Regions from separate parts of the Pseudomonas sp. MYb118 genome, predicted to be linked through region 2. Evidence: riboswitches for the same ligand, from Rfam matches in the RefSeq annotation. Region 2 holds a riboswitch; the other holds the start of a gene.

Region 1 (7,736 bases), on a different contig from region 2:
AGATCTTCGAGAAGGTGTCACCGCTCTTGAAGTTCAGGTGACCGTCGTCAGAGGTCTGGGACAGGCCGCGCCCACCGTTGTTGACGCCGATGAGGTTCTTGTTGGCGTTCTCGGTCGACCAACTGGCACCAATCGACAGCGACGAGTCGAATTGACCTTCGATTTCACCGATGTTGAAACTGACGCCGAATGCGGGCCCGGCGAGCGTGGAGGCAAGACTGACCGCCAGAGGCAGTTTCGCCCGGCGCCAGAACTGGTTTGCTGATGTCATCGACGCTACTCCATGTGCATTATTGTTATGGCAGTGAGTACTTTTAAAAACGCCTGGTTGACCGGGCGCCAAAGGCCTCCCGAAGTCACTCCAAAATTGCATCGCCCCGTCTAGTGCGTGTGCCCCGTTCTTAAAAATCCTTGAGCGGACTATAGCCAGCAGGTAGTAGAGCTTGATCCCTCTAAAGTGTGATTTGAGCTGCCAGCCACTCTGGAACAGTCCTTTCGCCAGGCCGACCCCTGTCGGCACGGGAAGAATGGCTGAAAATTCGGATTTGACAAGCCAAGCGCTTGCTTGGTGGGGGTGGCGTGCCCTTTTGGGCACGCCAAATGACACTCAGAGTGTCGAGAGGAAAGTGCTGTTGGTCGCCTGCCATTCGGTGATGTCGAGGCGGATGCGCTTCTTGTCGAGCTTGCCGACGCTGGTCTTGGGAATTTCAGTAACAAGGGCGATCTGGCTCGGGATCGCCCACTTGCTCAGGTGCCCCAGCTCGACAAACGGCTTGAGGTGTTCCTTGAGCTCTTTGGCCCCGATGGCATGGCCTTCGCGGATCACCAGCAAGGCAAACGGACGCTCGCCCCATTGCGGATCGGCGATGCCCACCACTGCTACTTCGCGTACCGCTACGTGGCGGCTGATGAGGTCTTCGAGGTCCAGCGAGGAGATCCACTCGCCGCCGGTCTTGATCACGTCTTTGATGCGATCACGGATGTCGATCACGCCCATGCTGTCGAGCGTCGCCACGTCGCCGGTGTGCAGCCAGCCGCCGGCCCACAGCTCGGCACCTTTTTGCGGTTCGTTGAAATAACCTTCGGTGAGCCACGGCGCACGCAGTACCAGTTCGCCCTGGGTTTCCCCGTCGGCGGGCAGGAATTTGCCGTCACAGTCGACGATCGCCGCTTCCACCAGAGGGCCGGGCACGCCGGCCTTGATCCGGTAGGTGGTGCGCTCGTCTTCGGTGCCGGCCATCAGCTCGTCGTTGAGGTGCGCACAGGAAACCAGCGGCCCGGTTTCCGACATGCCGTAGGCGGCGGTCAATTGAATGCCCCGGGCCTTGGCGGCTTCGTACAGCGTCCGGTTCAGTGCACTGCCGCCAATGACGATTTTCCAGCCGTTGAAATCCGTGCCTTGCGCCGCCTTGGCGTTGAGCAGCATTTGCAGGATGGTCGGGACGCAGTGGGAAAAGGTGACCTTTTCCTTGCGCCACAGCTCCACCAGGAACTCGGGGTCGTAGCGGCCAGGGTAGACCTGCTTGAGGCCGAGCATCGTCGCGACATACGGCAGGCCCCAGGCGTGCACATGGAACATCGGGGTGATCGGCATGTACACGTCGTTGGTGCCCAGCAGGCGCACGCTGTCGATGGCGCCCATGATGGTCGACACACCCATGGTGTGCAGCACCAGTTGCCGGTGGGTGAAATACACGCCCTTGGGATTGCCGGTCGTGCCCGTGGTGTAGAAGGTGGTGGCGACCGAATTCTCGTCGAAATCCTCGAAGTCGTACTGCGGGCTCGCAGCCGCCAGCAATTGCTCGTACTCGCCGACGAGGTTGGGCAGGTCTGCGGTTTTTTCCGGGAGGTCGGTCAGCAGCAGGGTTTTCTCCACCGTGGTCAAGTGGCCCGCCACGGCGTTGTACAGCCCCACGAACTCACTGTTGACCAGCACGAAGCGGTCCTCGGCGTGGTTCATGGTGTAGAGGATCTGTTCCGGCGACAGGCGCACGTTGATGGTGTGGATCACCGCGCCGATCATCGGGATGGCGAACATGCATTCCAGGTAGCGATGGCTGTCCCAGTCCATCACGGCCACGGTGTCACCGGCCTTGACCCCGGCCGCCGTCAGCACATTGGCCAGCCTCGCGACCCGTTCGATCAGGGTCGGGTAGGTGTAGCGCAGCTGGTCGCGGTAAATGATCTCGCGGGTTTTCTCGTAGCGAGCCCCGGACATCAGCAGCCGTTTGATCAGCAATGGGTACTGGTAAGCGCCTTCGGCTGGGGGGATAACGCGAGTCTGCAACATAAGAATCCCTTTTCTGACTGCACGGTCGTGGCTGAAAGTAAGCACTCTAGTGCCCTTGCACGCCGGCCAAATCAGCCAAAGGAATGATTTGCAGAGCCGCGTAAATGCTAGCTTTGCGCCAGCATTCACAGGCTTAAACACCCGCCCTGTAGGAGCGAGCTTGCTCGCGATTGCGGTGGATCAGGCGACATTGTCGTTAATTGACACACCGCTATCGCGAGCAAGCTCGCTCCTACAGGGATAGGGGGCCGCGGTCAGTGCATCTCGGTGAACGCGAGTTTCACCCCGATGGCGATCAGCACCGCGCCCATGGTCCGGTCGAACCAGTGGCCCATGCGGGCAAAACCGGCGCGCACGCGCTGCTGGCTGAACAGCATCGCCACCAGGCAGAACCAGGTCGCCGTCGCGGCGGCGAGGTAGATGCCGTAGCCGGCCTGCACCGCCAGCGGCGTGTGCGGGTTGATGACCACGGTGAACAGCGACAGGAAGAACAGCGTGGCCTTGGGGTTCAGGCCGTTGGTGACGAAGCCCGAGGTGAACGCGCCACGGGCGGTGCGCTCGCCCGCTTCCTTGTGCAGGTCATCGGCCACCGGCTTGGCCGGCTGCGCGCGCAGGGCCTTGAAGCCGATGTACAGCAGGTAGGCGGCCGCCGCCCATTTCAAGGCATTGAACAGCATGATCGACTGCGACACGATCAGGCCGATACCGAGCAACGAATAGCCGACATGCAGGAAAATCGCCGTGCCCACGCCCAGCGCCGTCCAGGTACCGGCGCGGCGGCCGTGGGTCACGCTCTCACGCACCACCACGGCAAAGTCCGGGCCTGGGCTGGCCACGGCCAGTAGATGGATAAGGGCGACGGTCAGGAATTCTGTCCAGTACAAGGGGATACCTCGGGGTGGTCGGTCGAAAAACCTATTACCCCCTGTAGGAGCGAGCTTGCTCGCGATGGCGGTGTGTCAGGCGATATTGTCGTTAACTGACAGACCGCCATCGCGAGCAAGCTCGCTCCTACAGGGGGATGTGTAGGCCGGCAGGGAGTAACCATTTGTTTCTATCTGGTAGGCTCGGCAGATTACGCTTTCAGTTCATTGCACAAAAGGTACAGTTGATGACGAACTTTCGCCGCGCCGTTTTCCTCGACCATCCATCGCTCGACCTCGGTGACCTGGACCTCACCCCCTTGCGCGATTGTTTCGACGAACTGGAGCTGTTCGCCCAGACCACGCCGGAACAGGTCGCCGAACGCCTCAAGGGCGCGACCGTCGCCATCAGCAACAAGATCCTGATCGACGCCGCGACCATCGCCGCCAGCCCCGAGCTCAAGCTGATCCTGATCACGGCCACCGGCACCAACAACGTCGATCTCGCCGCCGCCCGCGCCCATGGCGTCACGGTGTGCAATTGCCAGGGTTACGGCACGCCGTCGGTGGCGCAGCACACGATCATGCTGCTGCTAAACCTGGCCACACGCCTGGCCGATTACCAGAAAGCCGTCGGTGAAGGTCGCTGGCAACAGGCCAAGCAGTTCTGCCTGCTCGATTACCCGATCGTCGAGCTCGAAGGCAAGACGCTCGGCCTGCTCGGCCACGGCGAACTGGGTGGCGCGGTGGCCCGCCTGGCCGAAGCGTTCGGCATGCGCGTGCTGCTCGGGCAGATTCCAGGCCGCCCTGCCCGCCCCGACCGTTTGCCGCTGGATGAATTGCTGCCGCAGGTCGATGCGCTGACCCTGCACTGCCCGCTCAACGAACACACCCGCCACTTCATCGGCGCCCGCGAACTGGCGTCGATGAAACCGGGCGCGTTCGTGGTCAACACCGCGCGCGGTGGCCTGATCGACGAACAGGCATTGGCCGATGCCCTGCGCAATGGCCACCTCGGCGGCGCGGCCACCGACGTGCTCAGCGTCGAACCGCCAGCGGCCGGCAACCCGTTGCTCGCCGACGACATCCCGCGCCTGATCGTCACCCCGCACAACGCCTGGGGCAGTCGCGAGGCGCGCCAGCGGATCGTCGGCCAGTTGACCGAAAACGCACAGGGCTACTTCAGCGGTAAGGCACTGCGGGTCGTCAGTTGATAAACTGCCGCACATTTTTTCAGGGAGCAGAGTATGGATCCGCGCAGTGAAGTACTGCTTCGTCAGGCCGAGTTGTTCCAGGGCTCGGTGTTGCTGGCCGGTTTGCCCGCCGACGATTTGCTCGGGCGCCTGCCCGACGCCCACGGCTGGTGCTGGCATGCCGGCGATCAGGCCGGGCTGGAGGCACGTTTCGCCGGGCGCAGCCATTTCGGCGTGAACGCTCCCGAGCGCGAGTTCGAGGCTGCGGTGCTGTTCCTGCCCAAGGCCCGCGACCTCACCGATTACCTGCTCAACGCCCTCGCCTCGCGCCTGGCCGGGCGCGAGCTGTTTCTGGTGGGAGAAAAGCGCAGCGGTATCGAAGGCGCGGCCAAACAACTGAACCCGTTCGGCAAACCGCGCAAGCTCGACAGTGCCCGGCATTGCCAACTCTGGCAGGTCACCGTGGCCGACGCGCCAGCGGCCAAACCCCTGGAAAGCTTGGCTCAGACCTATGAGCTGCCACTGGCCGAAGGCCCGTTGACCGTCATCAGCTTGCCGGGCGTGTTCAGCCACGGCCGGCTGGATCGCGGCAGTGCGTTGTTGCTGGAGCACCTGGACAAGTTGCCGAGCGGCCACTTGCTGGACTTCGGTTGCGGCGCCGGCGTGCTGGGGGCGGCGGTCAAGCGTCGCTACCCGGACAGTCAACTGACCCTGCTGGATGTCGATGCCTTTGCCACGGCCAGCAGTCGCCTGACCCTGGCGGCCAACGGCCTGCAGGCCGAGGTGATTACCGGTGACGGCATCGACGCCGCACCGATGGGTTTGAGTGCGATCCTGAGCAACCCGCCGTTCCATGTCGGGGTGCACACCAACTACCAGGCTACCGAGAATTTGCTGCGAAAAGCGGCAAAACATCTGAAAAACGGCGGCGAACTTCGCCTGGTCGCCAACAGCTTCCTGAAGTACCAGCCACTGATCGAAGAGCATCTTGGCGTGTGTGCGATCAAGGCCGAAGGACAGGGTTTCCGCATCTACCGGGCCAAGCGCGGCTGACACGTCTTTTCAAAAAAGGGGCTTGCCCAATCGGATTTGCCTAGGCAGAATCCGCTCCGTCCTAGGGGAGTAGTCTCCCACGAGCGCCATGCTCGTCCGGCGTGCGTCAACATACTTGGTCCTCAGACCATGGCGCATGCGACCCAAGCCTCCGCATCAGACGGAGCGCAGGGTTTGACAAGACCTATGACACGCACACCTTACCCGGGGCGGGAAGGCTGTACGTGTCATAGCCGTGTCGACCCGCCCCTTAGGAAAACCCTGATGCTGGATTCACTTCTCGTTCCCACCGCAATCGTTGCCTTGGCCGAAATCGGCGACAAGACGCAACTGCTCGCGCTGATTCTGGCTGCCCGGTTCCGTAAACCGTGGCCCATCATCGCCGGCATCGTCGCCGCCACCCTGGCCAACCACGCAGCCGCCGGTGCAGTCGGGGCCTGGTTCGGCAGTTTCTTCTCGGATGCGATGCTGCACTGGATTCTCGCCGCCAGTTTTGCCGCAACCGCGCTGTGGACCCTGGTGCCGGACAAACTGGATGACGACGAAGCCAGCACGACCCGCAAGTTCGGGCCGTTCCTGACCACGCTGATCGCGTTCTTCCTCGCGGAAATCGGTGACAAGACGCAAATCGCCACGGTGATGCTCGCCGCGCAATACCCGGAACTGTGGCTGGTGATCATTGGTACCACCGTCGGCATGCTGATTGCCAACGTGCCGGTGGTACTGGCGGGTAACTTCGCTGCCGAGAAACTGCCGTTGACCCTGATCCGTCGCCTGGCGGCGTCGGCGTTCTTCATCCTGGCGGTGGTGGCGGTTTACAAGGCGATGCAGAGTAGTGGGTGGGTTTAAAACCGTGTAATCGTTCATCGCGAGCAGGCTCGCTCCCACATTGGCTCTCTGTCGGACACAACATTTGTGTTCAATGAAAATCAACTGTGGGAGCGAGCCTGTCGAGGCGTCGAACCGTCGCGATTAGGTCAGCCGCAACAACGCAAAATCAGGACTTCGGCGCTTTCTCGTACAACGGCATCACCTTCGGAATCGCCGCTTCCAGGGAAGCGATCCGGCTGCTGGAGTTCGGGTGAGTGCTCATGAACTCCGGTGGCGAGCCTTCCGAGGCCTTGCTCATCTTGTTCCACAGGGTGATCGCCGCGTTCGGGTTGTAGCCGGCGCGAGCGGCCAGTTCCAGGCCGATCAGGTCCGCTTCGTTTTCGTTGGCGCGGCTGTTGGGCAGGGTCATGCCGTAGTTGGCAACGGTGTCGGCCAGCGCCAGGCTGTCCTGGCCGAGGCCGAACAAGGCGCCGGCGCCCTGCTTGGCCATCTCGATGCCGTAGGCCTTGGACATGGCTTCACGGCCGTGTTCGCGCAGGGCGTGGGCAATTTCATGGCCCATGACCGCCGCGATTTCATCGTCGGTGAGTTTCAGGGTGTCGATCAGCCCGGTGTAGAAAATGATCTTGCCGCCCGGCCCGCAGTTGGCATTGAGCTCGTCGCTCTTGATCAGGTTGACCTCCCATTTCCACTGGGCCGAATCCGGACGGAAAACCGGTGCCTGGGCAATCAGCCGATTGGCAATCGTCTGTACACGCTTGGCCTCGGCGCTGGTCTTGTCCAGCACGCCCTGGCTGCTCGCCTCGCCCACGGTCTTCTGGTAGGACTGGGCATACATCTGGTTGACTTCGTCCGTGGACAACATGCTGAACATGTACTGTTTGCGCTCCACGCCCACGGCCCCACCGCTGGTGGTGTTGACCGACTGACACCCGGCGAGCAACAGACCCGCGCCCAGAGCACACACAACCAATCGCTTGTTCATCAATAAACTCCTTGAAAACATGCCGGCTATCCTAGGCGCCCATTTGTATTGGCGCCAGATACAACAGACACACAAGCAAACATTTCAGATGAAGCCCCGTGTGCTGTAGGAAAAAATTCACATCACCGGCCGGCCGCAGCCGGCCATGCTTCAAATGCGACATCAACCTCTCCAAAACAGTCAATTCATCGCCCCGCGCTCATGGCCCTCAGTGCCAATGCCGATACAGCACCGCAGATATCCTCTTGCGTGCGGAGTCCCCATGAAGTTCAAGTCGATCCAGTTTTCCGTGGCAGCCCTGGCCGGTGCCATCGTATTAAGTGTCGTCGCGGCGCTGGTGCTGTACGCGCTGTTCTCCGGTGCCCGCACCCAGGACATGGTCCAGGAGCGAACCCAGGCGCAATTCGAACAAGTCATCGAACAGCGCCTGACGTCCCTGGCGCAAACCCAGGTCAGCCAGATCCAGCGTGAACTCGAAGCGCCCCTGCTGATTGCCGGCGGCCTGGTGCGGGTCAACGCGC
Region 2 (7,736 bases):
ATCCAGCGGCTTTAGCACCAGCACATCGCTTTCCAGCGCATCGAGCACCACTTCCGCCGTATTACCGATCAACGCTCCGGACAACCCCGAGCGCGCCACGGTGCCGATCACCGTCACGGCGGCGTTCAGTTTGTGCGCGGTGTAGGGGATCAGCACATCCGCCGGGCCTTCCTCGATGTGCAGGTGCGCGTCGTCGATGTCGAACTCGGCCTGGAACGCCTTGCACTGTTCGCGATAGCGCGCTTCGATGGTCTGGCTCAATTGCATCGACGGGTCGGCCGCTGACAGCATCGGCGAAGGGTGGGCACTGATCACATGCAGACTGGCCTTGGCCAGGCTGGCGATGTCGAAGCCGTGATCGACGATGGTGGCGTGCAGGTTACGGTGTTCGCCGTCCAGGTTGCCGACGTCGATCGCCGCGAGGATGACGCCGCCGGTCCAGGGTTTCGCGGTTTTCACCAGCAGTACCGGGGTCGGGCAGTAGCGCAGCAGTTTCCAGTCCGCCGGGGTCAGCAGGGCCTTTTTCAGCGAACTGTCGGGGAAATGCTGCTTGATCACCAGCCCGCAGCCTTCGGCTTGCTGCACATCGACGATGGTTTCGTGCAGGCTCTCGTTCCAGGCCTGTTCGGTGGTGACGCTGTAGCCGTCCGCCAGCAGCGCGGTCTTGAGCACACTGAGCATGGCGCTGTGATCATGCTTGCGATCACAGACCAGCAGATGCAAATGGGCCTGGGTCACGCCGGCAATCAATTTGGCCCGTTTGAGCGCCAGGCTTTCCGCGTGTTCAGGTTCGATGACCACCAGAATGCTGCGTATGGCTTGCATGATCGGCCTCTCCAGAAAGTAAAAAGCACAACGTTGCACAACTATAGTTGCTGGCCGCGCACCCGGGACTTGATGCATATCAACGGTCACGGCTGGTGGTCTGCGGGCGGGCCGGTATAATCGGCGCCCTTCGATTGAACCACTTATGTCCGTGAGCCCCATGATCCTTCCCGAAATTCACGAGTTCCTTGGCTGCCGCACCCCCGACGGCTGGGTCCAGGCCGCGCTGGCCGATCAGGAAACGCTGCTGATCGACCACAAGAACTGCGAATTCAAGGCTGCCAGCACCGCATTGAGCCTGATTGCCAAGTATCACTCCCACGTTGACCTTATCAACATGATGTCGCGCCTGGCGAGGGAAGAATTGGTGCACCACGAACAGGTCATGCGCCTGATGAAAAAGCGCAAGATCGAACTGCGCCAGCTGTCCGCCGGGCGCTATGCCTCGGGGCTGCGCAAAGTGGTGCGCAGCCATGAACCGGTCAAACTGGTGGATACCCTGGTGGTCGGCGCGTTCATCGAGGCCCGCAGTTGCGAGCGTTTCGAGGCGCTGGTGCCGTACCTGGATGAAGAACTGGGCAAGTTCTACTTCGGCCTGCTCAAGAGCGAGGCCCGGCATTTCCAGGGTTACCTGAAACTGGCTTATCAGTACGGTGACGCCAAGGATATTGCCCAGGTGATCGAGCGGGTGCGGACGGCCGAACAGGAGCTGATCGAATCCCCGGACGTGGAGTTTCGCTTCCACAGCGGTGTGCCGGCCATCAACTGACCGGCACGTCCCCAGTGCCACAATGATCAGGGCAGGGTGACTGGCGTTCTTTCTACCAGTTGCGCCGGGGTGATCCAGGCGCTTTTCATCAAGGCGGCGTCCGGCTTCTGGTTGACGGATTTCACGCCGACCACGCACAGGTAATGCATGCCGGGATCACGGGCGACAGGCGCATCGAGTACCGTCTTGTTGGCGCTGATCACACCACTGTATTGACGGGATGACCAGCAGTCCCTGGCTTCCCGGGCGGTTTTGTAACGATAGTACGGTGTTCTCACCAGAAACTCCGTGCTGATCGTTGGAGCGGGATCGGTGGCTGACGCCGGCATGACCAGGTATTGGGTGGGGAAATACTCCAGGTGCGCAATTGGAAATCCATATCCAGCCGTGCAGGCATTGGCGACTTTGGTAAAAGCACCCTTCCTGAAGCAGCCCGCCAGATAGTCCGCAGGGTGGCTGTAATGGGTATCGGCGAACCATTTGATCTTGCCGTTGCGAGCTTCGCACGGTGCATTGTTGTCGCAGCGGTTTTCAACGGAAGCGCCGCCAGTGCTCGTCGCGACGACGGCAAGAATCTGGCCGCTCAGGCGGTCGAGGACGGGGCTTCCGGACGATCCTGGCAGCACTTGCCTGCAGCGGTTTTTCAGCGCGCCGACATAGACGCGATCGCCTTCCACCAGGTCGGCCGAGGTGTATTGCTGGGCGCAGGCCGCCAGGCGCAGCCCTGAGTCGGGCAGGTGTTCCGGTGCGTTGACGATCAACACGTCCGTGGACACTTCTGCCCATTGCGAGGCGAGGCGCAAGGGCGTAATTCCGTCGGCAATCAAAGTGGCCAATGGCACTTCAAGTTCATAGAGTGCGATGTCGCTATTGTCGTAGTCCTGCCAGACGGCGGACTTTATCGCATAACTTTTCGACGTGCTGTAAGTGTCGTTGAAGTAGTTGAATTTGACCGACTCTTTATATTGGCCTGAAGGCTTCGGACCACTGACGCCGGGAATGCAATGGGCCGCTGTCAATAAATAGGCCGGCCCTGTTGCGCGGTTGGCGTAGTCGCGGGTGTCCAGCAGGCTTGCGGTGCAGCCGGGCACGTCATCGAGGAACATTTTGCCCACGCCGTTCCAGTGTTTGTAGCGGTTGTCGGCGTTCTTCAGCAGCACGGCGTCGGACTCGTTGGCCAGGCCTTCGCCGAGGTCTTTGGCGTGCACGGTAGCTGACAGGGTCAGTGTGATGAGGGGTATTAATAGATATTCTTTTTTCATGACCATTCCATGGTGTTTGCAAGTTGTTAAGTTGCAGTCGTAAGTGTGGTTGCAAGTCGGACAATAGGGTCCTGAATTGGCCGCTGCAAGTTTATGAAAGTTGGAATGGTGTCAATGTTTTGCGAGGGATTTATGGCTGGTAGATCTTCGTTGTTTTTGCGGGCGTTATCGCGAGCAGGCTCGCTCCCACAGGGATCGCATCAACGCTGAAGATCCATTGTGGGAGCGAGCCTGCTCGCGATAGGGAGGCATCGCCTCCCTCCAGATCAGAAATCCCAGCGCGTCGTCAGCATCAGGTTACGCGGCTCGCCATAGAAGGTCGTCCCGAAGTTGCCCAACCCGGTCAGGTACTTCTTGTCGAACACGTTGTTGGCGTTGGCCGTGAAGCTCAGGTGCTCGTTGTACTGGTAGCGGGTCATCAGGTCCACGAGGGTGTAGCCGCCCTGTTTGAGGGAGGTGGCGCCTTCGACCGGGCTGCTGCTCTGGCCATAGAAGGCGCTTTGCCAACTGATGCCGCCACCGACGGTGACCTTGTCCAGCGCGCCGGGCAAACGGTAAGTGGTGAAGGTGCGCACCAGGTGTTCCGGCTTGGTGGTGGCCAGCGGGTAGCCATAGATGCGTTGCTCCTGCTTGTCGCGGGTGCGGGCATAGGTGTAGCCGGCGGACAGGTTCCAGCCATCGGCCAGCTCGCCGGCCAGTTCCAGTTCGATGCCTTTGGTCCTGGCGCCCGGGATGGCTTCGTACACGTCCTGCCCGGTGCCGTCGGTGGTGACGTACTGGGCGATGTTTTCCTGCTCGATCTGGAAGTAGGCCAGGCTGGCGTTGAGTTTGCCGTCCAGATAAGCCGCTTTCAGGCCGGTTTCGTAGCTGTCGCCTTCAACCGGCTTGAGCGTCGAGCCCGCCGCGTCCTTGTAGGTCTGCGGCTGGTAGATGTTGGTGTAGCTGGCGTAGACCGAGTAAGTGTCGTTCAGGTCATACACCACCCCGGCGTAAGGCGTGACCACGCCGTGTTCCTTGTAGCTGGCGTGGGTGTCGGTCTGGCCGGCGCCGGGGTAGTAGTTGTAGTCCTCGTTGTACTTGAAGGTACTGACGCGGGTGCCGAGGATCAGCGACAGATCATCGGTCGGGCGCAGGCGCGTGGCCAGGTAGGCGCCGTTCTGGCTGGTGGTGCGCTCGTACTTGCCGTTTTTCGGGAAGTCCTGTTCCGGCAGGTTGCCTTTCCAGTCATAGATACTGCCCGGCACGCTCCCGGCGCCCGGGATCACGCTGTCGAACGTCGCACCGGTCTGGCGCGAATGCGAGGTCATGAAGCCGGCCGTCAGTTCGTGCTCGCGACCGCCCAGGGTAAACGGGCCGGAGACGTTCACGTCCGCGGTGTTCTGCACCCTATGACCTTCCCAGCGACCCCAGTACAGAAACATGCCTTCACCGGTAGCGCGGTCAGGGGCGCCACCGCTGGCCGAAGCCAGGCGCGTGTCGTGGTCGGTGGTCTTCTGGTTCAGGCTGACCTTGAGTTTCCAGTCGTTGGCCAGCGCCTGCTCCAGCGACGAGAAGTAGGTCACGGTGTCGAAATCACGCCGACTCCAGTCGGCGCCAGGGTTGAAGCTACGCGGGAAATCGGTGCGACCGCCGTCGGCAAAGTACACGGTGTTGCCGGTCCAGGAGCTGCCGCGCGGGGTGGCGCTGGACTTGTCGATGCCGAAGGTCAGCAGGGTGTCGTCGGTCAGGTCGGCTTCGAGGATGCCGTAGTACATGTCCTTTTTCTGGCTGTAGTGATCAATGTAGGAATTCTTGTCCTGGTACGAACCGACGAAACGGCCACGTACGCTGCCGGTGTCATTGAGCGAACCGGAAACGTCACCGGTGGTGCGGTAGTTGTCCCAGGAACCCACGGTACCGCTCAGCGAAGCCTTGAATTCCTTGGTCGGCTTCTTGCGGATCAGGTTGACCGTGGCGGACGGGTCGCCCGAACCGGTCAGCAGGCCGGTGGCGCCCTTGATCACTTCGATGCGGTCGAGGCTGGCGGCGTCGTCGCCATTGTTCGGGTTTTCGCCGTAGACGCCGTCGTATGGCTGGTTGACGCCGTCGTACTGGAAGTTGGTGATGGCAAAACCACGGGCGGAAAATTCGGTGCGGTCGCTGTCGTACTTCTGCGTCGAGACGCCGGGGGTGTTGCGCAGGGCGTCGCTGACACTTTGCACGCCCTGGTCGTCCATCTGCTGGCGGGTGACCACGGTGACCGATTGCGGCGTCTCGCGTGGCGACAAGGCCAGGCCGGTGGCCGAGGACGTCGAACCGGTGGTGTAGGAATGCGTACCCTCGGTGGTCGCGCCCAGGGCCTGGGCGGAAATGTTGGTGGCACCCAATTGCAGGGCGCCGTCTTCCTTGGCGGTGGTTTTGCCGTCGGTGGTTTGCGCCGCATGGGCGGTGGTGGCAAGGCTCAGCAGGGCAGCCGGAAGGGCCAGCGCCAGCGGGCGCAGGGCAAAGCGCAAGCGCGCAGCGAGATGGTGCGACATGGAAGTCCCTTTGTATCTGATCGTTCGGAAATGAATGTTTCTGAGGGGTTAACCGAACGAAAAAGGCAAAGGGGAACTGCCGGGTGAAAAATTCTTTCAGCGGCTCAAACCCAAGCGTTCATGCCACTGGGCGATGGACTCTTCGGGGTAGACGTCGAACTGCTTGTCCCCGGGCTGCGCCTGGACTTCGACCCAGGACGCTTTCGAGCCGAGCATCAGGTGGGTGTGTTCCGGCGGCACCGGCAGCGGGGTGTCGATGGCCGAGGCGAAAGGGTGGATCAGCTCCGGCCATTCGGGGCTGAACAGCCACAGGCCGCTGCCGCAGACGCTGCAAAAGTGCCGCTCGGCGCTGCTGCTGTGGGCGCGCTTGGCGCCTGCTTCCTTGAGGCGGGCGTGATAGATGGTGATGTGTTTGCGTCCGCGCACCTTGAGGGTCGCGGCATCGCCGCCGAGGTTGATCGCGTGACCGCCGCTGCCCTGGGTCTTGCGGCAGATCGAGCAGTAGCAGCGTTGGTAAGGGTAGGGGTGGGCGCTGGTGAGGCTGAATGTGACGGCGCCGCAGTGGCAGGAACCTTCCAGGTGCATGGGGGTGCTCCATGGGGTAAGTGGGTGGTGGGTTTAGCCTAGAAGGTTTGTGGTGGGCTGCTGGCCTCATCGCGAGCAAGCTCGCTCCTACAGGGGATTTGTGAGCGCTGAACATCCAATGTGGGAGCGAGCCTGCTCGCGATGCCTTTCATGCATTTTTCACAAACCTTCGGTTATGCTTCCGAACCTCTTTGGGGAGTAACCTGTTTGCGCGTCTGCGCAAGCGCCCGTATCAACATTCTCGGCAACCTGCCGTGGTACGGGCACCTTCTGGTTGGTGAGACCATCGACATACCTGTGCCGAAGTCGGGCGCGCGGGTGTGTCGTGGACTCAAGCCCGACCGGATCGATCGGTGTGAATCTAGCCTCTCTCGTTTTCCTCGCCTTCGCCATGTCCACCGATGCCTTCGCGGCTTCCATCGGCAAGGGCTCCAGTCTGCACAAACCGAAATTCCTCCAGGCCCTGCGCGTTGGGGTGATCTTTGGCGTGATCGAAGCCATTACGCCGATTGTCGGTTGGTTGATCGGCCAGGCCGCCTCGCAGTTCGTCTCCAGTTGGGACCACTGGATCGCCTTCACCTTGCTGCTGCTCCTGGGTCTGCACATGATCTACAACGGCATGAAGGCCGATGATGAGGAGGGGGAAGAGGAGAAACCCAAACAGCACGGTTTCTGGCTGCTGGCGGTGACCGGTTTCGCCACCAGCATCGACGCCCTGGCAGTGGGCGTGGGCCTGGCCTTCGTCAACGTCAACATCTGGCTGGCGGCGGGCCTGATTGGTCTGGCGACCATGACCATGGTGACCATTGGCGTGATGCTGGGCCGGGTCATTGGCCATGTGATTGGCAAGCGGGCGGAGATTGTTGGTGGGGTGGTGTTGATCGTTGTCGGGGCGACCATTCTGTACGAACATCTTTCGGCTTGATGGCCCCCTTGTAGGAGCGAGTTTACTCGCGATGGTCGTCAACGATAACGTGGGCTGTCTGGATGCCCGCGGTGCCTGAACCACCATCGCGAGCAAGCTCGCTCCTACAGGGATCGCCGCGTACCTGTAGGAGCGGGCTTGCCCGCGATGAACAATAACGCGGTCTATTTGCCCGGCACCCGCCACAAATACCACGCCGCCACCGTCCGATACGGTCGCCACGCCAACCCGATCTCGATCATCTGCCGGCGCGTCGGCTGTACCTGCAACCCCTTCAGCCGCCGATACCCCTCGCGCACGCCAAAATCATCGGCCGGCAGAATATCCATGCGCTCCAGGCTGTAGATCAGCAGCATTTCCACGGTCCAGCGCCCGACACCCTTCAGGCTGACCAGCTGTTCGATCAGTGCTTCATCGTCCATGGCCAACGCCGTCGCATAGTCCGGCACCACCCCGTCCAGCGTCGCCTGGGCAATGCCCTGAATGGTCGCGATCTTGCTCGCGGAAAACCCGCAACCGCGCAGTGAATCGAAACTGCTGGCCAGGATCTGCTCGGGCCTGGGAAAGGTCTCCTCGGGAAACAACCCCCGCAGCCGCCCGATGATCGCATCCCCGGCCTTGGCGTGCAGTTGCTGGTAGGCAATCGCCCGCACCAGCGATTCATACGGGTCACGCGCCGGGTGCGGCTGATGCAGGCAGGGGCCGATGGCGGCAACATGGCGCGCCCAGTCGGCGTCGAGGCTGGCCAGCAATTCACTGGCGGGCTGGTAGGAATCGTTTAGGGCGCTCAGGGGTGATTTCCTTTCGGTTCGATTAAAACGCCAGTTGCCGGGTGACTTGCACGGCGGCGTTTT

What was found. A riboswitch is a leader RNA that binds a small molecule or an ion and turns the genes downstream of it on or off. The one in region 2 is predicted to bind manganese.
Region 1: it holds a riboswitch for manganese, as region 2 does, so the genes downstream of both, ABVN20_RS08925 (TMEM165/GDT1 family protein) here and mntP (manganese efflux pump MntP) in region 2, are expected to answer to the same signal.

Annotation. Positions count from the first base shown of each region.
Region 1 is NZ_JBFRXN010000002.1:689,038-696,773, forward strand. It holds gene ABVN20_RS08900 (DUF1302 domain-containing protein) at 1-271, opposite strand, end outside; gene ABVN20_RS08905 (fatty acid--CoA ligase) at 608-2,290, opposite strand; gene ABVN20_RS08910 (LysE family translocator) at 2,545-3,174, opposite strand; gene ABVN20_RS08915 (2-hydroxyacid dehydrogenase) at 3,402-4,367, shown strand; gene ABVN20_RS08920 (methyltransferase) at 4,401-5,399, shown strand; yybP-ykoY riboswitch at 5,452-5,574, shown strand; gene ABVN20_RS08925 (TMEM165/GDT1 family protein) at 5,664-6,248, shown strand; gene ABVN20_RS08930 (M48 family metallopeptidase) at 6,397-7,215, opposite strand; gene ABVN20_RS08935 (methyl-accepting chemotaxis protein) at 7,478-7,736, shown strand, end outside.
Region 2 is NZ_JBFRXN010000003.1:1,069,798-1,077,533, reverse strand. It holds gene ABVN20_RS26075 (universal stress protein) at 1-825, opposite strand, end outside; gene ABVN20_RS26070 (tRNA-(ms[2]io[6]A)-hydroxylase) at 986-1,594, shown strand; gene ABVN20_RS26065 (serine protease) at 1,621-2,856, opposite strand; gene ABVN20_RS26060 (TonB-dependent siderophore receptor) at 3,123-5,372, opposite strand; gene ABVN20_RS26055 (GFA family protein) at 5,469-5,957, opposite strand; yybP-ykoY riboswitch at 6,139-6,312, shown strand; gene mntP (manganese efflux pump MntP) at 6,313-6,882, shown strand; gene ABVN20_RS26045 (DNA-3-methyladenine glycosylase) at 7,047-7,673, opposite strand; gene ABVN20_RS26040 (bifunctional transcriptional activator/DNA repair enzyme AdaA) at 7,696-7,736, opposite strand, start outside.